Regions from separate parts of the Streptomyces sp. TLI_146 genome, predicted to be linked through region 2. Evidence: riboswitches for the same ligand, from Rfam matches in the RefSeq annotation. Region 2 holds a riboswitch; each other region holds the start of a gene.
What was found. A riboswitch is a leader RNA that binds a small molecule or an ion and turns the genes downstream of it on or off. The one in region 2 is predicted to bind cobalamin.
Positions count from the first base shown of each region.

Region 1 (7,500 bases), 1.8 Mb from region 2:
ACGGTCGAGTCCAGGCGCTCCCAGTCGATCTCGCCCGAGGCGAGGACGAAGGCGCCGAGGTTGACCGAGCCGAGGTTGCAGACGGCCGTCTCGCCGTCGTCCGTGACCTCCAGGATCTCCGTGCAGAGATTCGAGGAGTGGACGGTGTGGCCGGGCTCCGCCGTCTGGTTGGCGGTGCGGTTGGAGGCGTCCTTGAAGGTCATCCAGCCGTTGCCGGTCTGCGCCAGGGTGCGCATCATCCGGCCGTACAGGTCCCGCGCCGGGATCGTCTTCTGGGCCAGACCGGCCGCCTCGGCCTTGCGGTAGGCGGCGTCGAACTCGTCGCCCCACAGGTCGACCAGCTCGGGCACGTCGGCGGGGGAGAACAGCGACCAGCTGCCGTCCGCGTCCACGCGGCGCATGAACTCGTCCGGGATCCAGTGCGCCAGGTTCAGGTTGTGCGTACGCCGGGCGTCCTCACCGGTGTTGTCGCGCAGCTCCAGGAACTCCTCGATGTCGGAGTGCCAGGTCTCCAGGTAGACCGCCGCCGCGCCCTTGCGCCGCCCGCCCTGGTTGACGGCCGCGACCGAGGCGTCCAGCGTCTTCAGGAACGGGACGATGCCGTTGGAGTGGCCGTTGGTGCCCCGGATGAGCGAGCCGCGCGAGCGGATGCGGGAGTACGAGAGGCCGATGCCGCCCGCGTGCTTGGACAGGCGCGCCACCTGGTGGTAGCGGTCGTAGATCGAGTCCAGCTCGTCCTGCGGGGAGTCCAGCAGGTAGCAGCTGGACATCTGCGGATGGCGGGTGCCGGAGTTGAAGAGCGTGGGGGAGGACGGCAGGTAGTCCAGCCGGCTCATCAGGCCGTACAGCGAGGCGACCTCGTCGAGCGCGCGCACCGAGTCGTCCTCGGCCAGGCCCGCCGCGACCCGGAGCATGAAGTGCTGCGGGGTCTCGATGACCTGGCGGGTGATCGGGTGCCGCAGCAGGTAGCGCGAGTAGAGCGTGCGCAGGCCGAAGTAGCCGAAGCGGTCGTCGGCGCCGGCCGCGAGGGAGTCCGCCACCAGCGCGTCGAGGCGGGCCGCGTGCAGCCGTACGAAGTCGGCGGTGCGGTCCGCGATCAGGCCCTCGCGGTGGCCGACCTCGACCGACTCGGAGAACGAGACCGAGCCCTGGGTCGCGGCCTCCTCGGCGATCGTGAGCGTCAGCAGCCGGGCGGCGAGGCGGGAGTACGCCGGGTCCTCGGAGATCAGACCGGCGGCGGCCTCGGTGGCGAGCCCCCGCAGCTCCGCCTCGTCCGAGCGCGCGTTGCGGCCGCGCAGCGCGGCGGCGGCGACACGGCCGGGGTCGGTGTCCGGCAGATCGGCGGTGAGGTCGGTCAGGGTCCGCAGCAGCGCGGTCCCGGGGGCATCGGCCGGCTCTTCGGCGATCGCTGAGGCGGGATCCGCAGGGGCGATGGTCACGTGGGGGCACTCCTCGCTCGGCACGGGGCCTTGGGGAGGTGCGGGCACACGGACACACCCCCTCGGGGGTACGCCGCGTCCACTGCCCATTCCGCGAGGCCCGGACGTCTGGCACCCGGACCGGACGGCCAGGGCGCGCTGTCGGCAGGTCCTCGGACTGACCAAGTACGCAAATGCGTACGAGTACACCGTTGCGGGACAGTTCCGGATTTGCACCGGATTCCCCTGCGGCGACAGCGAGCACGAGCATACATCTTGTGCCGGGCTGTCGTGTTGCCCCCACATGTTGTGTCGCGGTGAAACCGTGGAGTGGCAGAGCGTCAACTCGTCCTCCATGAAAGCGACAACGGGCCGCCGGGATTCCCGGCGGCCCGTGTGCATACGGTGAAGGGTCGGCTCAGTGCGTCGAGCCCGCCGTCGCCGGGGGCAGTTCCGTCTGTACGCCCGGGTCGCCCGCGTCCGCCGTGTAGTCCTCCGGGGACGTCTCGTCGACGCCGTCGGGGGCCTTCAGGGCCCGCAGGACGACCGTGAGGACGACGGTGACCGCGACGTTCAGGAGGAACGCGGTGAGGCCGATGTAGCCGATCTCACCGATGCCGGGGATCTCCTTGGAGCTGCCGCCGAAGTGCTTCTGGGTGGGCGAGGCGACCCCGTACGCGGCGAGCGTGCCGTACGCCATGCCCACCGCCCAGCCCGCCAGCAGCGCCCAGCGGTGGAACCAGCGGGTGAAGAGACCGCCCACCAGGGACGGGAAGGTCTGCAGGATCCAGATGCCGCCGAGCAGCTGGAAGTTGATCGCGACCGTCTTGTCCATCGTCAGGACGAAGACCAGCGCGCCCACCTTCACCAGCAGCGAGACCAGCTTGGAGACCTTGGTCTCCTGCTCCGGCGTGGCGTCCGGCTTGAGGAAGTCCTTGTAGATGTTGCGGGTGAAAAGGTTCGCGGCCGCGATCGACATGATCGCCGCCGGGACGAGCGCGCCGATGCCGATGGCGGCGAACGCCACGCCCGCGAACCAGTCCGGGAACATGTCCTCGAACAGCTGCGGGATCGCCAGCTGGCCGTTCTTGACCTTGACCCCGGCCGCGATCGCCATGAAGCCGAGCAGCGCGAGCAGGCCCAGCATCAGCGAGTACAGCGGCAGGATCGTGGTGTTGCGGCGGATGACGTTGCGGCTGCGGGAGGAGAGGGTCGCCGTGATCGAGTGCGGGTACATGAAGAGCGCCAGCGCCGAGCCGAGGGCGAGCGTCGCGTACGTCCACTGCCCCGCCTCGGGGGGCACGAGCGCGCCCGTGGGCTTCCCGGCCGCGTTGGGCGTCTCGAACTTGTGCCGGGCCGCCGCGAAGATGTCGTCGAAGCCGCCGAGCTTGATCGGGATGTAGATGATCGCCACCAGGATGACGATGTAGATCAGCGTGTCCTTCACGAACGCGATCAGTGCGGGGGCGCGCAGACCCGAGGAGTAGGTGTACGCGGCGAGCACCGCGAACGCGATCAGCAGCGGCAGGTCCTTGACGAACCAGTTGCTGGACCCGCCGATGCCCATCACGTCCAGCACCGCCTGGATGCCGACCAGCTGGAGCGCGATGTACGGCATCGTGGCGAGGATGCCGGTGACCGCGACCGCGAGCGAGAGGCCCTTGGAGCCGAACCGGCCGCGCACGAAGTCGGACGTCGTCACATAGCCGTGCTTGTGCGAGACCGACCAGAGCCGGGGGAGGAACGTGAAGATCAGCGGGTAGACCAGGATCGTGTACGGCACCGCGAAGAAACCGGCCGCGCCCGCCGCGTACACCGCCGCCGGAACCGCGACGAACGTGTACGCGGTGTAGAGGTCGCCGCCGAGCAGGAACCAGGTGACCCAGGTGCCGAACGAGCGCCCGCCCAGGCCCCATTCGTCCAGGCTCTGCTCGTTCTCGGCGCGGCGCCAGCGGGCGGCCAGGAAGCCGATGACCGTGACGGCCAGGAAGAAGAAGATGAAGACGCCGAGCGCGACGCCGTTCACCCCGTCGGCGGCTGCGAGAGTCACTCGCGACGAGGAGGTCACTTGCCCTCACCCGCCTTGCGGCCCTGCTGGTCGTGCTGCCACAGCTTGTACGCGAGCATGGTGAGCGCGGTCGAGATGACCACCCAGAGCATCTGGTACCAGTAGAAGAACGGGATCCCGGCGAGGGCCGGGTCGGTCTTCGCGTACGAACCGACCCAGAGCATCGCCACGAAGGGCGCGATCAGGCAGAGGGCGATGACCACGCGCGCGGGCGTGATCACCGGTCTCCGCTCTTGCGTTGATTCCGGCATACGTTGGCTCCGTCCCCTCACTTCACCTGTGTAATGCGCAGGAAATCTAGGGGACGGATAACCGTCGCGAAACCCCCGTCCGGATAGCGGACGTGGCGAAAGAGTGCGGGGTCGGTGCAGGCCGGAGGCTATTTCCGGCTATGTCAGTCTGTCGGCCGCTTCAGCCGCGCGACGAACTTGTAGCGGTCGCCCCGGTACACCGAGCGCACCCACTCCACCGGTTCGCCGTTCCCGTCCAGTGAGTGGCGGGAGAGCATCAGCATTGGCAGGCCCACGTCCGTGCCGAGCAGGCCGGCCTCGCGCGGGGTGGCGAGCGACGTCTCGATCGTCTCCTCGGCCTCGGCGAGCCGCACCCCGTACACCTCCGCGAGGGCGGTGTAGAGGGAGGTGTACTTGACCAGCGAGCGGCGCAGCGCGGGGAAGCGCTTGGCCGACAGATGGGTCGTCTCGATCGCCATCGGCTCGCCGCTGGCCAGCCGCAGCCGCTCGATGCGCAGCACCCTGCCGCCCGCCGCGATGTCGAGCAGCCCCGCCAGCGTGTCGTCGGCGGTGACGTAGCCGATGTCCAGGAGCTGGGAGGTCGGCTCCAGGCCCTGGGCGCGCATGTCCTCGGTGTACGAGGTGAGTTGCAGCGCCTGGGAGACCTTGGGCTTGGCGACGAACGTGCCCTTGCCCTGGATGCGCTCCAGGCGCCCCTCGACCACCAGCTCCTGGAGGGCCTGGCGCACGGTGGTGCGGGAGGTGTCGAACTCGGCGGCCAGGGTGCGCTCGGGCGGCACCGGGGTGCCCGGCGGAAGGGTCTCCGTCATGTCGAGGAGATGCTTCTTGAGGCGGTAGTACTTGGGCACGCGAGCGGTACGGGCGCCGGGGCCCGCCTCTGTCTCCGTACCGCTCCCGTCGGTGGCCATGGCCCGCCTTCCCGAGTGCTGCGCTGCTGCCGTCACCGGCTCCTCCGTCTGTCGCGGCTCACATGGTGGCACGGACCGGTCACGGGTCGTCGCCCTCCCTCAGGTGTCGGTCCGATAACGGACGCGACAGCCCTTCTTATACACCCTTGACACCCCTAAAGGTCTAGGCCAAGCTCCGGGTACTGGTCTAAACCATTAAAGACCAGGTCCCAGCCCCACAGGCAGTACACGGCGTATGTCTTCGCGGTGGGCGGGGGGTTGCAGCATCCCTGAGGAGGGTGGCGTGAAGCGCAAGCTCATCGCGGCGATCGGCGTCGCGGGCATGTTGGTCAGCATCGCGGCGTGCGGCGACGACGACAAGAAGGACGACGGTGCCAAGGGCGGCGACGCCAAGTCGCTGACCGTCTGGCTGACGGTCGACGCGCAGAAGAACTGGCCGGACCTGGTGAAGGCGGCCGACGACGCCATCGTCGCCAAGCACCCGGGTCTGAAGATCAGCCACGAGTACTACGGCTGGCCGGACAAGAACGCCAAGCTCGACGCGGTGCTCGCCACCGACAAGGCCCCCGACGTGGTCGAGATGGGCAACACCGAGATGCTCGCCTACTCGGTCAAGGGCGCCTTCGCCGAGATCGACCCGTCGAAGTTCGACAACTCCTCCGCCTGGCTCGACGGCCTCAAGGCCTCCGTCACGTACGACGGCAAGACCTACGGCGTCCCCTACTACGCCGGTGGCCGCGTGGCGACCTGGCGCAAGGACATCGCCGCCGAGGCGGGCGTGAGCGCCGCCCCGAAGACGTACACCGAGCTGACCGCCGACCTGGACAAGATCCAGGAGAAGAAGGGCGACAAGTTCAGCGCCTGGTACCAGCCGTCCCGCGACTGGTACGCGGCCATGTCGTACGTGTACGACGCCGACGGCTCCATCGCCAAGGAGGACGGCGGCAAGTTCAAGGCGAACCTGTCCTCGCCGGAGTCCCTCAAGGGGCTGAACGAGTACAAGAACATCCTCGGCAAGTACATGCACGGCGACAAGACGAAGGACGAGTCCGACCGTCCGATCGTCTACGGCCAGGGCAAGTCCGCGCTGATCTTCGGCGCCGGCTGGGAGGGCGGCACCGCCGCGACCCCGGAGAACGACAAGGTCGGCAAGCTCGCCGACAAGATCGAGAACTTTGTGATGCCCGGCCCGTCCGGCAAGGCCATGCCGGTCTTCCTCGGCGGCTCCGACCTGGCCGTCCCGGTCAAGTCCAAGGCGCAGGCGCTCGCGGCCGAGTGGATCAACGCGTTCACCGGCACCCAGGGCCAGAAGGGCCTGATCGCCAAGCAGAACCTGCCCAACAACAAGACGGCCCTCGCGCCGCTGAAGTCGGACCCGAAGACGGCCGTCCCGGCCACCGCGGCCGAGTCCAGCTGGTTCGTGCCCATGGCGCCGGGCTGGGGCCAGGTCGAGAAGGCCAAGGTCCTCCAGGACATGCTGCAGGCCATCGGCACCGGCAAGAAGTCGGTCGAGCAGGCGGCGAAGGACGCGGACGCCGCGATCGACAAGGTCATCAACACCAAGTGACCTGTGGGCGAGGGCCCCGTCGGACAGCGACGGGGCCCTCGCCCGGCCAGTACCGGAGAGGGACCGCTAGGAGCGCGCGATGAGTGCCGCAGAGACAACCACCGCCAAGGTGCCGCCGGCGCGGCGCGACCCACGACCGGGTGGGGAATCCGGGAAGCCCCCGAAGGGGCCGGGCAGAAAGCGCAGTGCGGGACAGGCGGCGGTGCCCTGGGCGCTGCTCGCCCCCTGCCTCCTGGCGCTCGCCCTCGTACTGGGCTATCCGCTGGTACGCCTGGTCACCCTGTCCTTCCAGAAGTTCGGCCAGCCGCAGCTCTGGGGGTTCAAGGACCCGGAGTCGGTCGGCTTCGACAACTTCACCAACGTCCTGAGCGACAGCGAGTTCTGGACCGTCGTCGTCCGTACGGTCCTGTTCGCCTTCACCGCGGTCGTGCTGACCATGGTTCTGGGCATGCTGATCGCCCTGCTGCTCCAGCGGGTCTCCGGCTGGGTGAAGACCCTGGTCAACATCGCTCTGGTGGCGAGCTGGGGCATGCCGATCGTCGTCGCCATCACCATCTTCAAGTGGATGTTCGACAGTGACTTCGGCGTACTGAACTGGCTGCTCAGCCAGTTGCCGGGGGTCGACATGATCGGCCACAACTGGTTCGCCAGCGGCACCCAGGGCCTCGCCGTGATCATGCTGCTCGTCGTCTGGGGCGCGGTGCCGTTCGTCGTCATCACGCTGAGCGCGGGCCTGACCCAGGTCCCCAAGGAGCTCGAAGAGGCCGCCCGGCTCGACGGCGCCGGCGCCTGGGGCGTCTTCCGCCACGTCACCCTGCCGATCCTCAAGCCGATCATCGTGATGCTGGCGACCCTCTCGGTCATCTGGGACATGGGTGTCTTCCCGCAGGTCTTCGTGATGCGCGGCAACCACCCCGAGCCCGAGTTCCAGCTCCTCACCACGTACTCGTACGACAAGGCGTTCGTGGTCAACGACTACTCGCAGGGCTCCGCGATCGCGCTGCTCACCGTGCTCCTGCTGCTCGGTGTGATCGCCGTGTACATGCGCCAGATGCTGAAGATCGGGGACGTCGAGTGAGCGCAGTGAACGAAAGGCAAGGCGTACCGATGGCTACCTCGACCCCGGCGCTCGCGCGCCCCCGCAAGAAGAAGTCCAAGCTCGGCTGGAACCTCCTCGGCCTGCTGGTCTTCGCCACCGCGGGCTTCCCGGTCTACTGGATGCTCAACACGGCGCTCAAGCCGTCCAAGGACGCGATCGACCCGAGCCCGCACTTCTTCCCCCGGTCCT
Region 1 covers NZ_PJMX01000001.1:5,909,036-5,916,535, forward strand. Annotated here, with positions in the region: gene BX283_RS26565 (ribonucleoside-diphosphate reductase subunit alpha) at 1-1,439, opposite strand, end outside; cobalamin riboswitch at 1,565-1,706, opposite strand; gene mctP (monocarboxylate uptake permease MctP) at 1,837-3,468, opposite strand; gene BX283_RS26575 (DUF3311 domain-containing protein) at 3,483-3,737, opposite strand; gene BX283_RS26580 (GntR family transcriptional regulator) at 3,881-4,645, opposite strand; gene BX283_RS26585 (extracellular solute-binding protein) at 4,929-6,212, shown strand; gene BX283_RS26590 (carbohydrate ABC transporter permease) at 6,292-7,290, shown strand; gene BX283_RS26595 (carbohydrate ABC transporter permease) at 7,320-7,500, shown strand, end outside.
Region 1: linked by a shared signal. The riboswitch ahead of BX283_RS26565 (ribonucleoside-diphosphate reductase subunit alpha) and the one ahead of BX283_RS34430 (HoxN/HupN/NixA family nickel/cobalt transporter) in region 2 are both predicted to bind cobalamin.

Region 2 (7,500 bases):
CGGGGGCGGCGAGGATCTGGTCGGTGTGCTCGACGGTTCGACCTCGGCCTGCGACTGGGGCAGCGACCCCGACGCGGTGGTGCCGGGCATCTTCGGCCCCGGCCACCAGCCCCGGCTGACCCGGACCGACTATGTGGCCAACTCCAACAACGACTCGACGCTGACCAACCCCGCCGAGCCGCTGGCCGGTTACCCGCGGATGTACCGCGCCGGAGTTCCCCTCGGGCCGCGCGCCCAGCTCGGGCTCCAGATGATCGCGGGCCGGCGCGACGGCTCCGACGGACTCGGCGCTCCCGGCTTCACCCTGTCCACGTTGCAGGCGAGCATGCTCGGCGACCGCAACTACACGGCGGAGCTGGGCCGCGACGACGCGGTCGCGATGTGCCGCGCGCACCCCGTCCTGACCGCCACCGACGGCACCGAGGTGGATGTGCGCGCCGCCTGTGACGTCCTGGCGGCCTGGGACACCCGCGACGACCCCGACAGCCGCGGCGCCGTGTTGTGGAAGGCGTTCCGCACCCGAGTGGACGGCCCGCACGCCTGGTGGCGCGTTCCGTACGACCCGGCCCAGCCGCTCACCACCCCGCGCGGGCTCAACGGCGACGAGCCGCAGGTGCGGCGCGCGCTGGCCGACGCCGTCCGCCAGCTGGCCGCCGACCAGGTGCCGCTGGACGCGCCGATAGGCAGTGTGCAGCGCTGGGCGGGGATTCCGCTGCCCGGCTGCTCCGGAGGCGAGGGCTGCTTCAACGTCGTGGACGCGTCACCCACGTCGGGCAGCGGCGGCGCCACACGCCCGAGCTCCCCGGACGACTACGCGTCGGGCTCCAGCTTCATCATGGCCACGGAGCTGACGGCCCAGGGGCCGCGCACCCGGACGATCCTCACCTACGGGCAGTCCGTCAACCCCGAATCGCCGCACTACACCGACCAGACCGTCCTCTTCTCGCACAAGCGCTGGGTCACGGAACGGTTCACCGAGGCGGAGATAGCGTCCGACCCCCAGCTGCGGACCATAACCCTGCGGGGCTGACCGGGGCTGACCGGGGCGGTGGGCGCCGGTGCCATGAACGCGTCGGGGCGACCCGTACGGCCCACGCCATCCCCAGAGTTGGGGATACCGGGGCCGGGGGACGCCTCCTAGTCTGAGCGAGGCGGGAACGTCCCCCGCCCGAACGGGGGACGTTCCGGCGTCGAGGCCGCGAGCGGACACGGGGAGCATGCGATGGAGCGCGCGAACAACGTTGCCGATGGTCCCCAGTCCGTCATCTGGGACATCACGTACGCCTGTCCGCTGCGCTGCACCCACTGCTACTCGGAGTCGGGCAGGCGGCCGACGCGCCAGGTCGGCCACGACGACATGCTCCGCATCGCCGACGCGATCATCTCCCTGGGCCCCCTCCAGGTCACCCTCGCCGGGGGTGAACCGCTCCTGGTCAAGGGGGTGTTCGAAGTCGCGGAGCGGCTGACGCGGGCCGGTATCTCGGTGCTCGTGTACACCGGCGGCTGGAACTTCCAGCCGTGGATGACCGAAGAGCTGGCGCGCGTGTGCGGGCGGGTCGTGGTGAGTGTCGACGGCCCCGCGCCCGAGGTGCACGACCGGATCCGCGGCAGGGCGGGTTCGTTCGAGCGGGCGATGCGGGCGCTGGCACTGCTGGAGGCCGCAGCGCGGGAGCGGGACGGGCGCGGTGAGCGCCCGCTCCCGTTCGCCATCGACTGTGTGGTCGTACGGAGCAACGTCGACCGGCTGGAGGAGTTCTGCACGGACGTCGTCCCCCGGTTCCCGCACCTGAGCTCGCTCGACTTCGGGGCCGCCGTGCCGTCCGGGCTCGGCAGCCGCACCGGATACGCCGAGCACGAACTTCTCTCGGACGAACAGCTCGTCGAGCTGGGCGGTGAGGAGCGGCGCGCGCGGCTTCAGGCGCTCGCCCCGGCCACCGTCCGGGTCGGCACGTCGACCAACTTCTCGTTGCAGATGAACCCCGAACAGGTGGCGCGCGGGCTCGACTTCCAGTCGGTGCAGATCGAGCCCGACGGGCAGGTCCGGGCCATGCTCATCTACGAGGGCACGGTCGGCAGTCTGCTGGAGGAGCCGCCCGCCGAGCTGTGGCGGCGTGCGGTGGAGCGGTGGACCGACCCGTTCGTGACCGAGGCGCTCTCCGGCGCGGGCGCGGGCACCATGCGCGGCTGGGCCGAGGCCGTGCGGCGTATCGACTACCACTTCGGCTCCGACGAGGTCCGCGCCCGCATCGACCGCCGCCCGGTGTTCACCGCGCCGACCGCAGGCTGAGAGGCGTCCTCGGCGATGATCACGGCTGGGAGGGTTTGCCCGCGATCGCGTCGTAGACCTTCTCACGCAGCCGACGGCGCCAGCCCTCGCGTTCCCCACACAGCCGCCCCCAGGACGACGCTGTCGACGGAGAGCCTGCCCTCCTCGGACCAGTAGACGTCGCGCAGATGCGGGATGAGGGCGAACTCGTCCAGGACGAGGGCCGTGCCGATCCCGCAGACGGCGGCCTCGATCTCGGCCCGGATCATCCGCACGCCGAACCGGATGAAGAGGAACGCCCCGAGGAACCCGAGCAGCAGGAACAGCAGGGGCTGCTTGCCCGGGTCCATGATCTCCCGCCGGTACCAGTCGCCCAGGACAGCCAGCGCTCGCGGTCGGTGAAGAACGAGAACACGGCGGCGGGGCTCGCGGCGATGTGCCGCTCGACCGCGACCGTGTTCCTGCTGGCGGCGTCGCCCATGCGTCGGCCCTTCCTCGTGCCCGTCGCGCCGGGCCGGGAGAAGCGATTGGTCCCGTCCGGCGCAGCGTAACCAGGCCCGCGTGCGTCAGCACCTTGAGCCGTGGCGGTGGGTGCCCCTTCGGCGCACGCCCGGCCGACCTCGCGGTGCGTCAGGCCCGGCTCTGCTTCGTCCGGACCCGGCCGAGCCGTTTCGCTCCCTCGTCGAGTCCGGCGTGGAATGTGATCTGTAATACCCCTGTCCACGACCAGACTTGCAGGTGGGGCGGGTCGCACCTACGGTTGGCGAGCCGTGGTGTTCGGGAAGACCGGTGCAAGACCGGAGCGGCCCTCGCCACTGTGATCGGGCCCCATGTCGTTCAGGCCATGAACGGCTTCGGGTAGCCCGCCCCGTAGTGCCACTGGTGGCCGTGAGGCCGCTGGGAAGGCAGGGGCGGCGCGACACCCGGAAGCCAGGAGACCGGCCACGGCATCTCGCGTAATGATCCACGAGGTGCTGGAGCGTGAACGAATGACCCTGCCCACCCCTGCCGCCACATTCCACTGGCGGCGCGAGGACACCGTGCGCACCGCCTGGCTGCTGGCGGTGATCGCCGCCCTGCACGTGGTGGCGTTCGGCATCCTCTTCCTGCTCGTCGTGCCCGAGCACTACGAGGTCGGCTCGAAGACGTTCGGCCTGGGCCTCGGCGTCACCGCCTACACCCTCGGCATGCGGCACGCCTTCGACGCCGACCACATCGCGGCGATTGACAACACCACCCGCAAGCTGATGGCCGACGGCAAACGCCCGGTGTCGGTCGGCTTCTGGTTCGCGCTCGGGCACTCCAGCGTCGTGGTCGTCATGGCGGCCCTGGTCGCCGGGGGCGCGCAGCTCGCGGGCACCCTGATGAACGACGACTCACAGACCCACCAGACGCTCGGCATCGTCGGCACGACCGTCTCCGGATCGTTCCTGTACCTCATCGCCGCGCTCAACCTCCTCGCCCTCGCCGGCATCCTGCGGGTCTTCCGGGCCATGCGCGCGGGCACGTACGACGAGGCCGAGCTGGAACAGCACCTGGACTCACGGGGGTTCATGAACCGCCTCCTGGGCCGCTTCACCAAGTCGATCACCCGGCCCGGCCAGATGTACCCGCTGGGCTTCCTCTTCGGGCTCGGCTTCGACACCGCCACCGAGGTCACCCTGATGGTGATGGCCGGCTCGGGCGCGGCCGCCGGGCTGCCCTGGTACGCGGTGCTGTGCCTGCCGCTGCTCTTCGCGGCGGGAATGAGCCTGTTCGACACCATCGACGGCACCTTCATGAACTTCGCCTACCAGTGGGCCTTCTCCAACCCGGTGCGCAAGGTGTTCTACAACCTCACCATCACCGGGCTCTCCATCGCGGTGGCCTTCCTGATCGGCACGATCGAGCTGGTGGGGGTCCTGCACGACAAGCTCGACCTGCGCGACGGCGCGACCGGCTGGATCGCGGGCCTCGACCTGGACAACGTGGGCTTCATCATCGTCGGCCTGTTCGTCGCGGTGTGGGCCGCGGCCCTGGCGTACTGGCGGCTGGCCAAGGTCGAGCAGCGGTGGGCGGGGCGCGTCCCCCCGCGGCCCGCCGAAGTGCCCGGCCAGGCCGCATCCGAGCCGGTCCCGGACGTCACCTGAAGGCCGCGTCACCTGAAGGCCGCGTCACCTGAAGGCCGCCACGTTGTCCGCCGCCCAGGCGCTGAACGGACGCGGCGCCCGGCCCAGGACCCGCTCCACGTCCGGGCTCACCCGCCGCTCCTCGGGCGTGGGTTCGCCGAGGATGCCGAGCGTGGCCTCGACCACCGGCTCCGGCATGAAGCGGGTGAGCAGCTCCCGTGCCTCGGCCGGGCTCTGCTCGACGAAGCGCACCGGCGCCCCCAGCGCCTCCCCGATCGCGCGGGTCTGCTCGCGCGGCGAGAGCGGGGCCGGTCCGGTGAGTTCGTACGTCCGGCCCGTGTGGCTCCCGTCGCGCAGGGCCGCGGCGGCGACCGCGGCGATGTCGGCCGGGTCGATGACGGGCAGGGCGACATCGCCGAAGGGCGCCGTGACCGTCCGCTCGGAGCGGATCGAGGCCGCCCACATATAGGCGTTGGAGGCGAATCCGCTGGGCCGCAGGACCGTCCACGTCAGGCCCGACTCCCGTACGGCGTCCTCGAAGGCGCGCAGCCGGGTGTGTGCGGGGGAGTGCGGGCGGGTGGCGGTGGCCTGCGACGACTGGAGGACGACCCGGCGCACCCCGGCGGCCCGCGCCGTGTCGAGGATGGCGTACGGGTCGAGGCCCTCGCCGTCGCCGGGGACGAGGAGGTACAGCGCGTCGGCCCCGTCGAGGGCGGGCTTGAGGCTCTCGGGCCGGGCCGGATCGGCCTGCTGGAACTCCACGTTGCCCGGCATCAACCCGGCCGGGACGCGACGGGAGACCGCTGTCACCCACTCGCCCGACGAGGCGAGGGTCCGAACAAGGTGCCGTCCGACGTTCCCGGTTGCTCCGGTCACCACGATCATGATCTCTCCCTGAGGGTGTCTGAGGCGCGGCACGTGATCCGTCCGCGCTCGATCTGCACTCATCCTGGAAGCCAAACTGGCCATCTCTTGTCCAGTTTCAGAAAGAGAATGATCGGCATGAGAGCCGATCGTCTGGTGGCGACCCTGTTGTTCCTGCAGACACGCGGACGCGTGACCGCGCGCGAGGTGGCGGCGGAGCTGGAGGTGTCCGAGCGCACCGCGCGCCGCGACCTGGAGGCGCTGGCGGCCGCCGGCATCCCGGTGTACTCCCAGCACGGGCGGGGCGGCGGCTGGTCCCTGGTCGGCGGGGCCCGTACCGACCTCACCGGTCTGACGGCCGCCGAGATCCGTGCGATGTTCCTGGTCGCGGGGCCGTCGGCGGCCACGCCCGAACTGCGCACGGCGCTGCGCAAGTTGGTCCGGGCGCTGCCCGCGCCGCTCCGGCCCGACGCCGAGGCCGCGTCGAAGGCCGGTGTCACGGACGGCACGGACTGGTGGCGCCTGCCCGTCACCGCGGGCACGCCCCAGCTGGACGCGCTGCAAGGGGCGGTGGTGGACGGCCTGCGGATCCGCCTCGGATACGCCCGCCCCGGCAGCCCGGCCGGTATGCGCACGGTCGACCCCCTGGGCCTGGTCACCAAGGCGGGAGTCCCGTATCTCGTGGCCGGTACGGACAAGGGGGGAGGCGAGCAGCCGGTGGCCGGATCCGGCCACGACGGTCTGCGTATCTTCCGGCTCGACCGGATCACCTCGGTCGAGGTGACCGCGGACCCCGTCGTGCGGCCGGAGGGCTTCGATCTGGCCTCGGCCTGGCGGGCCCTGGCCGCGCCGATGGAGGAGCGGATGCGCGGCGCGACCGTACGGGGGCGGGCCGATCCCACGGCCGGGCGCGTCCTGGCGGTCCTGTTCGGCGGCCGACTGCGCCTGGGCGGCGAACGGGCCGACGGATGGCTGGAGATGGAGATCGACGGCCCGTCCCCGGAGGTCGTGGCCGCGCAACTGGCCGGTCTCGGGGCGCGGGTGGAGGTCCTGGAACCGCCGGAGGCCCGCGAGCGGCTCGCGGAACTGGGGGCCGAACTCGCCGGGCTCTACGGCGAGGGGTAGCGGGTGCGGCGACGGGCCGGAACGGAGATCCGCTCCGGCCCGTCGCCGTCGGTCACCCGGCGGCCAGCACCGCCTTGCGGTGGCTGAACGTCTCGATGGAGTAGCGGCCGTGGTAGTTGCCCATGCCGCTCTCGCCGACGCCGCCGAACGGCAGGTCGGAGACGGTGAGATGGGCCAGCGGCAGACCGAGGCCGAGGCCGCCCGACGAGGTCTCGGCGGCCAGGCGCTCGCGGGTGGTCGTGGACTCGGTGAAGGCGTACAGGGCCAGCGGCTTGTCGCGGTCGTTGATGAAGCCGATGGCCTCGTCCAGGTCCGCCACCGTGACGATGGGCAGGATCGGCCCGAAGATCTCCTCCCGCATCACCGGCGACTTGGGGTCGACGTCGGCGAGGACGGTCGGCGCGAGGTACTTGGTGGCGCGGTCGCCCCGGCCACCGGTGACGACCCGGCCCGAGTCGAGCAGCGCGCTCAGCCGGTCGAAGTGGCGCTCGTTGACGATGCGGCCGTACTCGGCGGAGGCCTGCGGGTCGGCTCCGTACAGGGCCTCCACGGCCCGGGCCAGCGCCGGTTCGAGGGCGCGGGCGGTCTCCGGGTCGGTGAGGACGTAGTCGGGCGCGACACAGGTCTGGCCCGCGTTGAGGAACTTGCCCGCGGCCAGCCGGGCCGCGACCGTGTCGAGGTCGGCGTCCCGGTCGACGAACACCGGGGACTTGCCGCCCAGTTCGAGGGTGACCGGGGTGAGGTGCTGGACGGCGGCGGCCATGACGATACGGCCGACGGTGCCGTTGCCGGTGTAGAAGATGTGGTCGAACCGCTCGGCCAGCAGCGCCGTGGTCTCCGGGATGCCGCCTTCCACCACGGCCACCGCGTCCGGGTCGAGATACTCGGGCAGCAGCCGCGCCAGCACGGCGGAGGTGGCCGGAGCCAGCTCGCTGGGCTTGACCACGACCGCGTTCCCCGCGGCCAGGGCGCCGATCATCGGGGTGAGCAGCAGCTGCGCCGGATAGTTCCAGGGCGCGATGACCAGGACCACGCCCAGCGGGTCGTACTGCGTCCAGGCCGTCGCCCCGCCCAGGTGCTCCGGGACGGGCGCGGGCTCGGGGCGCAGCCACTGCGCGAGGTGGTCCAGGGTGTGGT
Region 2 covers NZ_PJMX01000001.1:7,737,076-7,744,575, forward strand. Annotated here, with positions in the region: gene BX283_RS34410 (penicillin acylase family protein) at 1-1,030, shown strand, start outside; gene BX283_RS34415 (radical SAM protein) at 1,223-2,287, shown strand; gene BX283_RS34420 (hypothetical protein) at 2,350-2,616, opposite strand; cobalamin riboswitch at 3,021-3,228, shown strand; gene BX283_RS34430 (HoxN/HupN/NixA family nickel/cobalt transporter) at 3,226-4,395, shown strand; gene BX283_RS34435 (NAD(P)H-binding protein) at 4,420-5,259, opposite strand; gene BX283_RS34440 (YafY family protein) at 5,377-6,363, shown strand; gene BX283_RS34445 (aldehyde dehydrogenase family protein) at 6,416-7,500, opposite strand, start outside.

Region 3 (7,500 bases), 970 kb from region 2:
TCGGGCGAGGCCCCGTCGTGGAAGGAGCCGAAGACGGCTCCGGTGCCGACTCCGTGGTCCCAGAGCGTGGCTCCGGCCTGGATGTAGGCGGTCACCCGGCTGGGCACCCCGCTCGCCGTCGCCACCTGCCCGCGGTCGTCCGAGAACTGCCAGACCGGCTTGTCCATGAGGTCACACGCCCCCTGTAGTCGCTGTGCGCGCCAGCGCCGGGTCACGCTACGCCCGAGTCGTCCCGCCCCGCCAGGATCCGTACCCGATTACCTGCCCGTCGTCCCGGCGCGTCACCCGTTTCGTGCGCCCCGGTAGTGCGCGCTCCGGCGCGTGGAAGCGCTCGACGCGCGGGGTCGGGGGCGGCTGGCTAGCGTGGCAAGCCGGACCGTCTGTCACACAGGAGAGAGCACAGTCATGGCCGCAGAACCAGAGGGCACTCCGTGCTGGGCCGATGCGATGTTCACCGATGTCGAGGGAGCGAAGAGCTTCTACGGTGACGTGCTGGGCTGGACGTTCGGCGAGGCGTCGTCGGAGTACGGCAACTACACGCAGGCGTACGCGAACGGCAAGGCGGTGGCGGCCGTCGTGCCGCCGATGCCGGGCCAGGAGGGCCAGTCGGCGTGGTGCCTCTACCTCGCCTCGCCGGATGTCGCCGCCACCGCGAAGAAGATCAAGGACAACGGCGGCGAGGTGCTGATGGAGCCGATGCAGGTCGGCGACTTCGGTTCGATGGCGATCGCCCGCGAGCCCAGCGGCGCCGTCTTCGGCGTGTGGCAGGCGGGCAGCCACGAGGGCTTCGAGGCCAAGGGTGTGCCCGGCTCGTTCTGCTGGGCCGAGTTCTTCACCCGCGACCCGGAAAAGGTCGACGCGTTCCTGCCCGCGGTCTTCCCGTACGGCGCCAAGCAGATGCAGGACGACGCGGCCGACTTCCGGGTCTTCAGCGTGCGTGACGAGATGGTCATGGGGCGCATGAAGATGACGGAGGAGTTCCCGCCCGAGGTGCCGTCGTACGTGAACGTGTACTTCGCGGTCGACAACTGCGACGACGCGGTGGCGAAGGCCACCAAGCGGGGCGGGGTGCTGCGGTTCGGGCCGATGGACACGCCCTTCGGCCGGTTCGCGGCGCTCAGCGACCCGCAGGGCGCGTCCTTCTCGGTGATCGACCTGCAGACGACGCAGGGCGAGATGCCGCAGATGGCCGACGTGTAGCGAGCCGGAAGGGCCCCGGGGTGTGCGGGCACGCGCGCGTGCCCGCACACCCCGGCTGTGTCAAGCCCCCTGCCGCACCTGCGCCCTGACCGTCCGGGCGGCCTCGACGAGGTTCTCCAGGGACTGCCTCGTCTCGGTCCAGCCGCGGGTCTTCAATCCGCAGTCGGGGTTGACCCAGAGCCGTTCCGGGGCGATGGCCGCGAGCCCCTTGCGCAGCAGTGCGGCCGCCTCCTCGGCGCTCGGTACGCGCGGCGAGTGGATGTCGTAGACACCGGGTCCCACCTCGCGCGGATACCCGGCGGCGGCGAGCTCGTCGGCCACCCTCATGTGCGAGCGGGCCGCCTCCAGGCTGATGACGTCGGCGTCGAGGTCGTCGATGGCCTGGAGGATGTCACCGAACTCGGCGTAGCACATGTGGGTGTGGATCTGGGTGTCGGGACGTACGCCCGCGGTGGTCAGGCGGAACGATTCCGTGGCCCAGTCCAGATAGGCGGCGCGGTCCGCGGCGCGCAGCGGCAGCGTCTCGCGCAGAGCGGGCTCGTCGACCTGGATGACCGAAGTACCCGCCGCCTCCAGGTCGTTCACCTCGTCGCGCAGCGCGAGCGCCACCTGGCGGGCGGTCTCCGCGAGCGGCTGGTCGTCGCGGACGAACGACCAGGCCAGCATGGTGACCGGCCCGGTGAGCATGCCCTTGACGGGGCGGTCGGTGAGCGACTGGGCGTACGCGGTCCAGCGCACCGTCATCGGCTTCGGCCGGGAGATGTCGCCGGCCAGGACCGGCGGGCGGACATAGCGCGTGCCGTACGACTGGACCCAGCCGTGCTGGGTGGCGAGGTAGCCGGTCAGCTGCTCGGCGAAGTACTGCACCATGTCGTTGCGTTCGGCCTCGCCGTGGACGAGGACGTCGATGCCCGCCTTCTCCTGGAAGGCGATCACCTCGCGGATCTCGGCCTTGATGCGCTCCTCGTAGCCCTCGGTGTCGACGCGTCCGGCGCGCAGGTCGGCGCGGGCGGTGCGTACCTCGGTGGTCTGCGGGAACGAGCCGATGGTGGTCGTGGGCAGCAGCGGCAGCCGCAGGCGGGCGCGCTGGGCCGGGGCGCGTTCGCCGTACGGCTGGGAGCGGCGGCCGTCGGCCTCGGTGACCGTCGACGTACGCGCGCGTACCGCCGGGTCGTGGGTGAGGGCGGAGCCGGCGCGCGAGGCCAGGTCGGCGCGGTTGGCGGCGAGTTCGGCGGCGATCGCGCCGGTGCCGCCGGTGAGACCGCGGGCCAGGGTCACGGTCTCGGTGGTCTTCTGGTGGGCGAAGGCGAGCCAGCGGGCGATCTGCGGGTCGATGTCGCGTTCGGCCGTCGCGTCGAGCGGGACGTGCAGCAGCGAGCACGACGGTGCCACGTCGACGGTGCCGGCGAGGCCGAGGAGCGTGCCGAGGGCGGCGAGGGACTTCTCGTGGTCGTTGATCCAGATGTTGCGGCCGTCGACGACGCCCGCGACCAGCCGCTTGCCGGGCAGCCCGCCGACGGCGGCGAGGCCGTCGAGGTTGGCGGCGGCCGGTCCCGTGAAGTCCAGGCCGAGGCCCTCCACGGGCGCCTTGGCCAGGACGGGCAGGGCCTCGCCGAGGCGGTCGAAGTAGGAGGCGACCAGCAGCTTGGGTCGGTCGGTGAGGCTGCCGAGCGCCCCATAGGCGCGGGCGGCGGCGTCCAGTTCGGCGGGGCCGCGGTCCTGGACGAGGGCGGGCTCGTCGAGCTGCACCCACTGGGCACCCGCCGCCCGCAGATCGGCGAGCACCTCGGCGTAGACGGGCAGCAGCCGCTCCAGCAGGGCCAGCGGCTGGAAGTCGGCGTCGACGCCGGGTGCGGGCTTGGCCAGCAGGAGGTAGGTGACCGGTCCGACCAGGACGGGCCGGGCCGCGAGGCCGAGCGCCAGCGCCTCGGTGAGCTCGGCGACCTGCTTGCCGGAGTCGGCGGTGAAGACGGTGTCCGGGCCGAGTTCGGGGACCAGGTAGTGGTAGTTGGTGTCGAACCACTTGGTCATCTCCAGCGGCGCCACGTCCTGGGTGCCGCGGGCCATGGCGAAGTAGCCGTCCAGGGTGTCGGTCTCGACGGCGGTGCGGTGCCGGTCGGGGATCGCACCCACCATCACGCTGGTGTCGAGGACGTGGTCGTAGTACGAGAAGTCGCCGGTCGGCACTTCGTCGACGCCTGCCTCCGCGAGCCGGAGCCAATTGGCGCGGCGCAGGTCACGGGCGGTGTCACGGAGGGCGTCGGCGCCGACTCGGCCCTTCCAGTAGCCCTCGATGGCCTTCTTGAGCTCCCGGTCGGGGCCCTGGCGGGGGTAGCCGTACACGGTGGCCCGTGCTGCCGCGGCTGCGGACGTGCTGGTCACGAAACTCTCCTTCGCGAGAATGTCCCGAAATCGACCCTGGTACGGGTCGTGGGCGCGAAGGGATGACGGACAGGGCGGCCCGCGCGGAACGGTGCCCGCGCTCGAACCACCTCTCGTCCCGCCGACCCGCCCACGAGGTCACCAAGATCTCCGCGCGCGATCGGTCGCGCACGGGCAACGGGCAGGTCTTCGGACTCGCGGGCACGCCTGCCGGATTCCCGGCGGACACCTACTGGCCGTCGCTTCCCAGACCCGGCCGGGCCCAGTGCGTATGACGGCGGTCGTTCCCGCTCACCGCTGCGGGGCAGTCCCGGATTCCCACCGGGTTCCCTCTTGCGACGCGCCTGCCTGGCGGGCAGGGCGAACCAGCTGCGAGCGCCACCCTACCCAGACAGGGGGCCGGGGCCACCCCTCACATCGGACGCGCACGCCTCGTGATGTCCGACATCGGAGGCGTGCCGCAGTCGCACACAGGTGCTCACAGCATCGGGGCGCGATTAGTGTGGCCGACGTAACCACTCGTGATCGCCGCACGTGACATCGAAGTAACGGGCATTTCGTACGGTCGGAAACCCAAGGGATCCCGGCCGAGACGAGAGGGGACACCCGTTGACCGCACAGGCCACGCGGGCCGCCACCGAACAGGTGCGCACGGTCTGCTCGTACTGCGGTGTGGGCTGCGGGATGGTCCTCGACATCGCCATGGGGCCGGACGGCCGGCGCACGGTGCTCAAGGCCTCCGGTGACAAATCACACCCGACCAACTCCGGTCGGCTGTGCACCAAGGGCGCGACGACGGCCGACATGCTGGCCGCTCCGGGACGCCTGTCCACCGCGCTGGTACGGGGTGAGCGCGGGGCCGAGCCGGTGCCCGCCGGTGTCGACGCGATGATCGCCGAGGCGGCGGGCAGGTTGCGGGCGATCGTCGACGAGCACGGGCCGGACGCCGTCGCGTTGTACGTGTCCGGTCAGATGAGCCTGGAGGCACAGTATCTGGCCAACAAGCTGACCAAGGGGTTCATCGGCACCAACCAGATCGAGTCCAACTCCCGGCTGTGCATGGCGAGTGCGGGCAGCGGCTACAAGCTGTCGCTGGGCGCGGACGGGCCGCCCGGCTCGTACCAGGACTTCGAGAAGGCGGACGTCTTCCTGGTCATCGGGTCAAACATGGCCGACTGTCATCCCATCCTCTTTCTGAGGATGATGGAGCGCGTCAAGGCCGGGGCGAAGCTGATCGTCGTCGACCCGCGCCGCACCGCGACCGCCGCCAAGGCAGATCTGTTCCTCCAGATCAAGCCGGGCACGGATCTCGCGCTGCTCAACGGCCTGCTGCACCTGCTCCAGGAGAACGGGCACACCGATCCCGCCTTCATCGCCGAGTACACCGAGGGCTGGGAGGCGATGGGCGAGTTCCTGGCCGACTACCCACCCGCCTCGGTCGCACAGACCACCGGGATCCCCGAGGACGACATCCGTACGGCGGCGCGGTGGATCGGCGCGGCCGGGGAGTGGATGAGCTGCTGGACCATGGGGCTCAACCAGTCCACCCACGGCACCTGGAACACCAACGCCCTGGTCAACCTGCATCTGGCGACCGGAGCGATCTGCCGCCCCGGCAGCGGCCCGTTCTCGCTCACCGGCCAGCCGAACGCCATGGGCGGCCGCGAGATGGGCTACATGGGCCCCGGGCTGCCCGGCCAGCGCTCGGTGCTCGTGGACGAGGAGCGGGCCTTCACCGAGGAGCTGTGGGGGCTGGAGCCGGGCACGCTGCGCACCGACGGGGCGGGGCTCGGCACCGTCGAACTCTTCCGGCGGATGGCCGACGGCGACATCAAGGCGTGCTGGGTGATCTGCACCAACCCGGTGGCCTCCGTCGCCAACCGCCGCACCGTCGTCGAAGGCCTGCGGGCGGCCGAGTTCGTCGTCGTCCAGGACGTGTTCGCCGAGACCGAGACCACCGCGTACGCGGACGTGGTGCTGCCGGGCGCCCTGTGGACCGAGGCCGAGGGTGTCCTCATCAACAGCGAGCGCAACCTCACCCTCGCCCGGCAGGCCGTCGACGCGCCCGGCGAGGCGCTGCCCGACTGGCAGATCATCGCGCGCGTGGCGTGCGCGATGGGGTACGAGGAGGCGTTCAGCTACACGGGTCCCGAGGAGGTCTTCGAGGAGATCAAGCGGGCCTGGAACCCGAAGACCGGCTACGACCTGCGCGGGGTGACGTACGAGCGGCTGCGCGCCACGCCGGTGCAGTGGCCCGCCCCGACCACCGAGGGTCCCGACCGCAACCCGATCCGGTACGTGACCGAGGACGGCGGCGGTCCGGTGTTCCCTACGGCAAGCGGGCGGGCCGTCTTCCACGCGCGCCCGCACCTGCCGGCCGCCGAGATGCCCGACGACGACTTCCCGTTCGTGCTCAACACCGGGCGGCTGCAGCACCAGTGGCACACGCTCACCAAGACGGGGAAGGTGGCCAAGCTCAACAAGCTCAACCCGGCGCCGTTCGTGGAGGTGCATCCCCAGGACGCCGAACGCCTCGGCATCGCCGAGGGCGACGGGGTGGAGATCGCCTCCCGGCGCGGACGGGCGGTGCTGCCCGCCGTGGTGACCGACCGGGTGCGGCCGGGGTGCTGCTTCGCGCCGTTCCACTGGAACGACCTGTTCGGCGCGGATCTGAGCATCAACGACGTGACCAGCGACGCGGTCGATCCGATCTCGCTGCAGCCCGAGTTCAAGGTGTGCGCGGTGTCGCTGACGAAGGTCGCGGCGGAGGTGGCGCGGCCCGTCATGCCGGGGACGGCGACGGACGCCGTGGTGACATCCCCCAGCCGCTCGGCCGACGCGTCGGGAGCGGCGGGAGCGCTCGTTTCGGGTGGCGCGCTGGCGACAGCGGGCGTGAGCGGCACTACAGGGGCGCCCGTCGCGGGTACCGCGCTCCTCGACGCCCCCGCGCCCCTCCCGCACGCCGTCCCCGCCCAGCGCACGGCCCCCGACTCGCCCCAGTGGGCGGGCCAGGGCGCCGCTCCCGCCGTCGTGTTCGGGCTCGGCGCTCCTCCGCCGGTCCTCACCGAGCGGGAACGCCAGTACCTGGCCGGGTTCCTGGCCGGGCTGGAGTCGGGCGCGCCCGGCATCCCCGTACTGCCGCCGACGGCGCCGTTCAGCGAGGAGCACGCGCTGTGGGTGAACGGCGTGCTGGCCGGGATGTACTCGCGGGCCACCCCGCGCCCCGCCCCTGCCGCGCCGCCCCAGGCCCCCCGGGGCCGTGACGTGCTGGTGCTGTGGGCCTCGCAGACCGGCAACGCCGAGCAGCTCGCCGCGGCCGGTGCCGAACGGCTCGCCGCCGCCGGGCACCGGATCCGGCTCGTCCCGATGGACGACACCGCTCCGGACACGCTGCCCACCGACGCCGAGGTGCTGCTGATCACCAGCACCACCGGAGACGGCGAAGCGCCGGACAACGGCGCCGCGTTCTGGGACGCCCTGGCCGACGACGAGGCTCCGCGTCTGGAAGGGCGCCGCTTCGCGGTCCTGGCGTTCGGGGACTCGTCGTACGACGAATTCTGCGGGCACGGCAGGCGCCTGGACCGGCGCCTTGCCGAGCTGGGGGCGGTCCGGCTGCTCCCCCGCACCGACTGCGAACCGGACTTCGAGGACCGGGCGCAGGAGTGGCTCGACGGGGTGCTGGCCAAGCTGGAGGAGCTGTCGGCGGCCGGGAAATCGGCTCCCGGCGAGCCCGCCGGCCTCCCCGGCGACACATCCCTCGGCACCCCCGCCGCACCCGCCCCCGGGACTCCCGGAAACTTCCCCGACGAATTCGCGGCCGAGCGGGAACTCACCTCGCACGGCGTCCGTTCACCGGGTACAGCAACATCCTCGGTCCTCAACACCACACCCATCCCCGGCAGTTCCACGGCTGCCAGG
Region 3 covers NZ_PJMX01000001.1:6,767,112-6,774,611, reverse strand. Annotated here, with positions in the region: gene BX283_RS30230 (ABC transporter substrate-binding protein) at 1-167, opposite strand, end outside; gene BX283_RS30225 (VOC family protein) at 406-1,200, shown strand; gene metE (5-methyltetrahydropteroyltriglutamate--homocysteine S-methyltransferase) at 1,261-3,582, opposite strand; cobalamin riboswitch at 3,766-3,917, opposite strand; gene BX283_RS30215 (bifunctional nitrate reductase/sulfite reductase flavoprotein subunit alpha) at 4,192-7,500, shown strand, end outside.
Region 3: linked by a shared signal. The riboswitch ahead of metE (5-methyltetrahydropteroyltriglutamate--homocysteine S-methyltransferase) and the one ahead of BX283_RS34430 (HoxN/HupN/NixA family nickel/cobalt transporter) in region 2 are both predicted to bind cobalamin.

Region 4 (7,500 bases), 4.4 Mb from region 2:
CATGGGTCAACCTGCGTTCGTAGAGGTTCGAACAGGGGTGCGGGGCCCGGCAATTCGGCTGCGGGCCGTCCCCAACTGATCGCGCCCGCGCGGCGGAGCCGCAAATGTCACAGCCCCGCGCTCCTTAAGTGCCGCTGCGCGGCAATCCCCTGGGCGCCCCGAAGGGGCGCTTCCAGGGGCGCGGGGAACTGCGCGACCAGCCACCGACGGCCCGCAGACAAACGACGGCTCACTCCTCGGGAGGAAAGACCGGCTCGCCGGACTCAAGCAGGCTGATGCTGATGGCCTCCACCGGGCACCCCTCGGCCGCGGCGAGGACAAGTTCATCGGCGTCGATGTCGGCGGCCCGCGGCCGGGACTGCCGGGCCGTGTCCAGCCCGAACCCCTCCGGCGCGGTGTTCACGCACATCCCCGACCCGATGCACACGCTCCGGTCCACCTCGACGTGCCAGCGGTCCCCCATCACGCCTCGCCCCCGTACCCGGCGGGCAGATGGATCATCTTGTGCTCCAGGTACTCGCTGAGCCCCTCGGGCCCGAACTCCCGCCCCAGACCGGAGTTCTTGTAGCCGCCGAACGGGCCGAACATGTCCAGGCTGAAGGTGTTCACGTTGAACGTGCCGGTGCGCACCCGCCGGGCGAAGTCGATGCCGTGCTCGACGTCGCCGGTCCACACGCTGCCGCTGAGCCCGTACTCGGAGTCGTTCGCGATCGCCAGCGCCTCGGCCTCGTCCGCGTACGGCAGGAGGCAGATCACCGGCCCGAAGATCTCCTCGCGGGCGATCCGCATGGAGTTGTCGACGGCGCCGAACAGCGTCGGCTCGACGTACCAGCCCCGGTCCCGCCCCGGCGGACGGCCGCCGCCCGCAAGGATCTTGGCACCCTCCTCCTGGCCGATCCGGATGTAGTCGAGCGAGCGCTGCTGCTGCCGTTTGGCGACCAGCGGGCCGACCTGGGTCGCCGGGTCGAGCGGGTCGCCGACGACCAGCTGCCCGGCGGCGGCCGCGAACGCCTCCGCGAACTCGTCGTAACGGCTCGCGGGCGCCAGGATCCGGGTCTGGGCGACGCACGCCTGCCCGTTGTTCATCCACGCGGCCGGTACGACTCCGGCGACCGTCGACGCCAGGTCGGCGTCGGGCAGCACGACGGCGGCGGACTTGCCGCCCAGCTCCAGGGTGACCCGGGTGAGGTTGCGCGCGGCGACCTCCATCACGCGCCGCCCGGCCGCCACCGACCCGGTGAACGACACCTTGTCCACATCCGGGTGCCCGACCAGGTACTCGCTGACCTCCCGGTCGGCGGGCAGGATCGAGAGCACGCCCTCCGGCAGCCCGGCCTCGCGGGCGATGTCGCCGAGTATGTACGCGTCGAGGGGCGTCTCCGGGGACGGCTTGAGCACCACCGAGCACCCGGCGAGCAGCGCGGGCGCGAGCTTGGCGGCGGCCACGAACTGCGGGACGTTCCACGGGACGACGGCCGCCACCACCCCGACCGGCTCGCGCCGCACCAGGATCGGCCCGAGGACCCCGGCGCGCCGCTCCTCGTACGGGAAGTCGCGCGCGACGGTGATGGCCGCGTCCCAGACCATCATCGCGCCGAGGGCCTGGGCGAGGACGCTCCAGGAGTACGGGGAGCCGTTCTGCGAGCTGATGGAGCGGGCGATCTCCTCGTGGCGCAGGGCGATCGCGTCCTTGATACGGGTGACGACCTCGATGCGGTCGGCGAGCGGCAGCCGTGGCCAGGGCCCCTCGTCGAAGGCCCGGCGGGCGGTGGCGACGGCGTGGTCGACGTCGGCCCGGGAGGCGTGCGGCACCCGGCCGATGACCTGTTCGGTGTGGGGCGAGACGACGTCGATGACGTCGGTTCCGCGGGGGTCGGTGAGTTCCCCGCCGATGTAGAGCCGGGTGTGCTCGATGAGATCGCTGGTCATGGCGTGGCGCCTCCCGCTGCGGTCCATTTTCTGACGGCATTTCAGATCTGCCAGAACTGATACCAGTTCCCCTATGAGGAGTCCACGGACGGGAGACCTCTTGAGGCCCGGACTGAAACACGTTCTACTGTGACCTGTCGGTGCCCACCGGGGCGGTCGGAGACGAGGCTGATCCATGACGCAGATGGCACGGGGGACGCGGGTGGCCGACCACGGCGGGGGCGTCCACTCGATCGAGGTGCCCATCCCGGACAACCCGCTCGGCCACACGCTGGTGTACGTGGTCGACACCGGCCGGGGCCCGGTCCTGGTCGACACGGGGTGGGACGACCCGGCGTCCTGGGACACGCTGACGGACGGCCTGCGGCGGCTCGGCACCGAGGTCGCGGACATCCACGGGGTGGTGCTCACCCACCACCACCCCGACCACCACGGGCTCTCCGGCCGGGTGCGGGAGGCGTCCGGGGCGTGGCTCGCGATGCACGCGGCGGACACGGCGGTGGTCCGGCGCACCCGGGAGGCGGAGCCGGGGGCCTGGCTGTCCTATCTCGTGGAGAAGCTGACGGCGGTGGGGGCGCCGGAGGACCACCTCGCGCCGCTGCGGGCGGCACGGGCGCGGGGTTCCGCCCGGTCGCTGCCGGGCCTGCGGGCGGCTCTGCCCGACCGGGAGATCGTCCCCGGCGACCTGCTGCCGCTGCCGGGCCGCCGGCTGCGGGCGATCTGGACGCCCGGTCACACGCCGGGCCACGTCTGCCTCCACCTGGAGGAGCGGCACCCCTCGGACCGCCCGGGTCACGGCCGCCTGTTCTCGGGCGACCACCTGTTGCCCGGGATCACTCCGCACATCGGGCTGTACGAGGACCCCGACGACGCGACGGTGACCGATCCCCTCGGCGACTACGTGTCCTCCCTTGAGCGGGTGGGCCGCCTGGGGGTGGCGGAGGTGCTCCCCGCCCACCAGCACACGTTCACGGACGCGGCCGGGCGGGTCCGTACGCTCCTCGCCCACCACGAGTCCCGCCTGGCGGACCTGCTCTCCCTGCTGGCGGCCGAGCCCCTCACCCCCTGGCAGCTGGCGGTCCGGATGGAGTGGAACCGCCCCTGGTCGCAGATCCCCTACGGCTCGCGCAACATCGCGGTGTCGGAGGCGGAGGCGCATGTACGGCGACTGGTGAAGCTGGGGCGGGCGGAGGGGGTACCGGGCCCGCCGCTGGCGTACCGGGCGGTTTAGCCCCCGCCCCGCCCCTTCCCGGGGCTGCGCCCCGGACCCCGGCACCCAGGGGATCGCCGCGCAGCGGCACTCAAGGGGCGCGGGGAACTGCGCGAGCAACCCAGCACGGTCCGCAGACGAAGCACCCGGCCGCCCGCCCAGGGCTTTCGGGAAGGGGTGGGGTGGGGGATCACGCCCGCCGCAGGCGGAAGCTACAGTGAACCCGTCGTCCATGCCCGTACGGGGGAAAGCCGGTGCGAATCCGGCGCTGACCCGCAACCGTGAATATGTCGTCGCCCGCCCGGCGCGACAAGCCGGACCACCCCGACGGACATGACCGGCTCAGCGGTCACCGGCAAGCACGCCGATGACCGGCCCCGTCGAGGTACACGGAGCCACGAGCCGGCGTGCCCCCGCGCCCGCCGCGCCGTCCGGCCCCCGCAGGAGAGGCACCGCCCGCCATGACCGTACGCCGCTGCGCCGCAGCGCTCGCCGTCGCCACCGTCGCCCTCGGCGCTGCCGCCCCGGCCGCCCTCGCCGACGGCACGGCGCCGTCCTCCCCCGCCAAGACCCTCCCGCAGGGGCTGTACGGGACGAAGGACCCCGCGTTCGACGGCGTCTGGCGGCAGTCGCTCGCCCTGCTCGCCCAGAGCACGGTCGGCGTGAAGCCCGCCGCGCAGGCGGTGACGTGGCTGACGGGTCAGCAGTGCGACACCGGCGGCTTCTCCTCGTACCGTGCCGACGCCGCCAAGCCGTGCGACGCCAAGACGGTGCTCGACACCAACGCCACCGCCGCCGCGGTCCAGGCCCTCGTCGCCCTCGGCGACCACACCGACGCCGTGACGAAGGGCGTCTCCTGGCTGAAGACCGTGCAGAACCCCGACGGTGGCTGGCCCTACAACCCCGGCGGCAAGAGCGACGCCAACTCCACCTCGGTCGTGATCGGCGCCCTCGCCGCCGCCGGTGAGAAGCCCGCCGACGCCAAGTCCGCCGTCAAGGACGGCCAGGGCGGCAAGTCGCCGCTGGACGCGCTGCTCACGTTCGCGATGCCGTGCGACAGCACGCCCGGCTCGGGCGCGTTCGCCTACCAGCCGGACCTGAAGACCTCGAAGCTGTACGCGAACGCCGACGCCAGCGCCGCCGCCGTGACCGCCTCGTACGGCAAGGGCCTCGCCGCCACCGCCGGGCACTCCGACGCCAAGGGCACCACCTGCGAGAAGGCGACCACGCCGGAGCAGGCCGCGCACAACGGCGCCGCGTACCTGGCCCGCACCATGGCCAAGTCGGGCCACCTCAACTCGATGATGCCGGGCGCCGAGAACCAGCCCGACTACGGCAACACCGCCGACGCCGTCGTGGCCCTCGCCGCCGACGGCCAGGAGGCCCAGGCCAAGGCGTCCCTCCAGTGGCTGGAGAAGAACGCGTCCGGCTGGGCCAAGGAGAACGGCCCGGCCGCGTACGCCCAGCTCGTCCTCGCCGCGAACGCCACCGGCGCCGACCCGAGGAAGTTCGGCGGCACGGACCTGGTGTCCCAGCTGAACGCCACGGGCCCGACCCCGGCGGGCACGCAGGCGGCCGACCAGACCAAGCAGGCCAAGTCCGACGAGAAGAAGGACGACTCCTCCAGCACGTCGGTGTGGTGGATCGTCGGCGTGTTCTTCGTGGCGAGCGTGGGCGTCGGCTTCCTCGTCAGCGCGCGCAAGAAGAACGCACAGAAGTGATGTCCGGGCACCGCCTCACGGCCGTGACCGGCCTCGCCCTCGCGCTGACGCTCGGCGCGGGGGCGGTGGCGGTGCCCGCACAGGCGTCGGGCTACCGCTACTGGTCGTTCTGGGAGCGCCAGGGCACGACCTGGACGTACGCCACGCAGGGCCCGGCCACCGCGCACCCCTCCGACGGCGACGTCCAGGGCTTCCGCTTCGCGGTCAGCGCGGACTCCAAGGACGCGGCGACCCCGCGCTCGGCGCCGACGTTCGCGCAGGTGTGCGCGTCGACACCGGCGAAGCCGGGCCGCAAGCGGGTCGCCCTCGCGCTCGACTTCGGCACCCCGCAGGACGCGCCGGGCGGCGAGACGCCCCCGGCACCGCGTACGGCGTGCGCGCAGGTCCCCGAGGACGCGACGACGGCGGACGCCCTGGCCGCGGTGGCCAAGCCGCTCCGCTACAACAGCGCGGCCCTGCTGTGCGCGATCGCGGGCTACCCGCACACGGGTTGCGGCGAACAGGTGTCGACGAAGAAGCCGGACACGCGGCCCAGCACCGCCGCTCCGGAGAAGTCCTCGGACTCCGGCCCGTCCCTGGGCCTGCTGGCGGGCATCGCGGCAGTCCTGGCCCTGGCAGCAGCAGCGATCTGGCAATCCCGCCGCCGCCGCGACTGACCGGCCGGAACCATCGGATGCCCAGGAACGACGACACCCGGCAGCCAGGTCCGGCGAGCAAGCCCGACGGGGAACCCACCGACTCCCCGCAGCCGCCGACGGCGAAGGCGCCCCACAAGAAGACCCGCACCGGCGAACGGACCGTCACAGGTGGAGCGGGTGGGTACGACAACCCGGCCGGAGGCCGGGTGCACCCACGACGGCCCGCGGCCGACGAACACCGCACCCCACGCCCCGCGCCCAAGCGGCACCGCACCCCACCCCCCGCGGCGAAGCGGCACCGCACCCCCTACACCACCCGCTCCAACGCCCTGCACCCCGGCGCCTGGTGGCTGTGGGCCATAGGGCTGGCCACGGCCGCTTCCCGCACCACCAACCCCCTCCTCCTCGCCCTGCTCGTGGCCGTCGCCGGCTACGTCGTCGCGGCGAGGCGTACGGACGCGCCGTGGGCCCGCTCGTACACCGCCTTCGTCAAGCTCGGCCTCGCCGTCGTCGCCATCCGCCTCGTCTTCAACGTGGCCCTCGGCTCGCCGATCCCCGGCACCCACACCCTCCTCACGCTCCCCGAGGCCCCCCTCCCCGACTGGGCGAAGGGCATCCGCATCGGCGGCCGCGTCACCGCCGAGGGCATGCTCTTCGCCCTCTACGACGGCGCCCGACTCGCCGCGCTCCTCATCTGCGTCGGCGCCGCGAACGCCCTCGCCAACCCGGCCCGCCTCCTCAAGTCCCTCCCGGGCGCCCTGTACGAGGCGGGCGTCGCCGTCGTCGTCGCGATGACGTTCGCGCCGAACATGGTCGCCGACGTCGCCCGGCTGAGGACCGTCCGCCGACTGCGCGGCCGCCCCACCGGCGGCATCAAGGCGATCCTCCAGATCGGCCTGCCGGTCCTGGAGGGCGCCCTGGAACGCTCGGTCGCCGTCGCCGCCTCCATGGACGCCCGCGGCTACGGCCGCACCGCGCACGTACCGCCCGCCGTCCGCCACACCACCACCGTCCTCACCCTCGGCGGACTACTCGGCGTCTGCGCCGGTACGTACGGACTCCTCGCCGCCGAAGGCGCCCGCTACGGCCTGCCCGTCCTGCTCACCGGCCTCGCCGCCGCCCTCGCGGGCCTGCGCCTGGGCGGCCGCCGCTCGGTCCGCACCCGCTACCGCCCCGACCGCTGGGGCACCCGCGCCTGGCTGGTGGCCGGTTCCGGCGCGGCGGTGGCGGCCGCGATGATCTGGGCGGGCACGTACGCACCGGACGCCCTGCACCCGGGCGTCGTCCCGCTCACCGCCCCCGAGCTCCCCCTCTGGCCCGCCCTGGCCACGCTCGTGGGCCTGCTCCCGGCCTTCGTGACCCCCGCACCTCAGACACCCCGGACACCCCGGACACCCCAGGAGTCGAAATGATCCACTTCGAAGAGGTGTCGGTCACGTACGAGGGCCACGAGGCCCCCACCGTCCAGCAGGTCCACCTCACCGTCCCCGAGGGCGAGTTGGTCCTGCTCATCGGCCCCTCGGGGGTCGGCAAGTCGACACTCCTCGGTACGGTCTCGGGCCTGGTCCCCCACTTCACCGGCGGCACCCTGCGCGGCCGTGTGACGGTCGACGGCCGCGACACCCGTACCCACAAACCGCGCGAACTCGCCGACCTGGTCGGCACGGTGGGCCAGGACCCGCTCGCCCACTTCGTCACCGACACGGTCGAGGACGAGCTGGCGTACGGCATGGAATCGCTCGGCCTCGCCCCGCACGTGATGCGCCGACGGGTCGAGGAGACCCTCGACCTGCTGGGCCTCGCGGACCTGCGCGACCGCCCGATCGCCACGCTCTCCGGCGGCCAGCAGCAGCGCGTGGCGATCGGCTCGGTCCTGACCCCGCACCCGAAGGTCCTGGTCCTGGACGAGCCGACGTCGGCCCTTGACCCGGCGGCGGCGGAGGAGGTCCTGTCCGTACTGCAACGCCTGGTCCACGACCTGGGCACGACGGTCCTGATGGCC
Region 4 covers NZ_PJMX01000001.1:3,299,200-3,306,699, forward strand. Annotated here, with positions in the region: gene BX283_RS14995 (ferredoxin) at 230-463, opposite strand; gene BX283_RS15000 (aldehyde dehydrogenase) at 463-1,929, opposite strand; gene BX283_RS15005 (MBL fold metallo-hydrolase) at 2,105-3,160, shown strand; cobalamin riboswitch at 3,348-3,485, shown strand; gene BX283_RS15010 (prenyltransferase/squalene oxidase repeat-containing protein) at 3,601-4,860, shown strand; gene BX283_RS15015 (SCO2322 family protein) at 4,860-5,516, shown strand; gene BX283_RS15020 (energy-coupling factor transporter transmembrane component T) at 5,534-6,910, shown strand; gene BX283_RS15025 (ABC transporter ATP-binding protein) at 6,907-7,500, shown strand, end outside.
Region 4: linked by a shared signal. The riboswitch ahead of BX283_RS15010 (prenyltransferase/squalene oxidase repeat-containing protein) and the one ahead of BX283_RS34430 (HoxN/HupN/NixA family nickel/cobalt transporter) in region 2 are both predicted to bind cobalamin.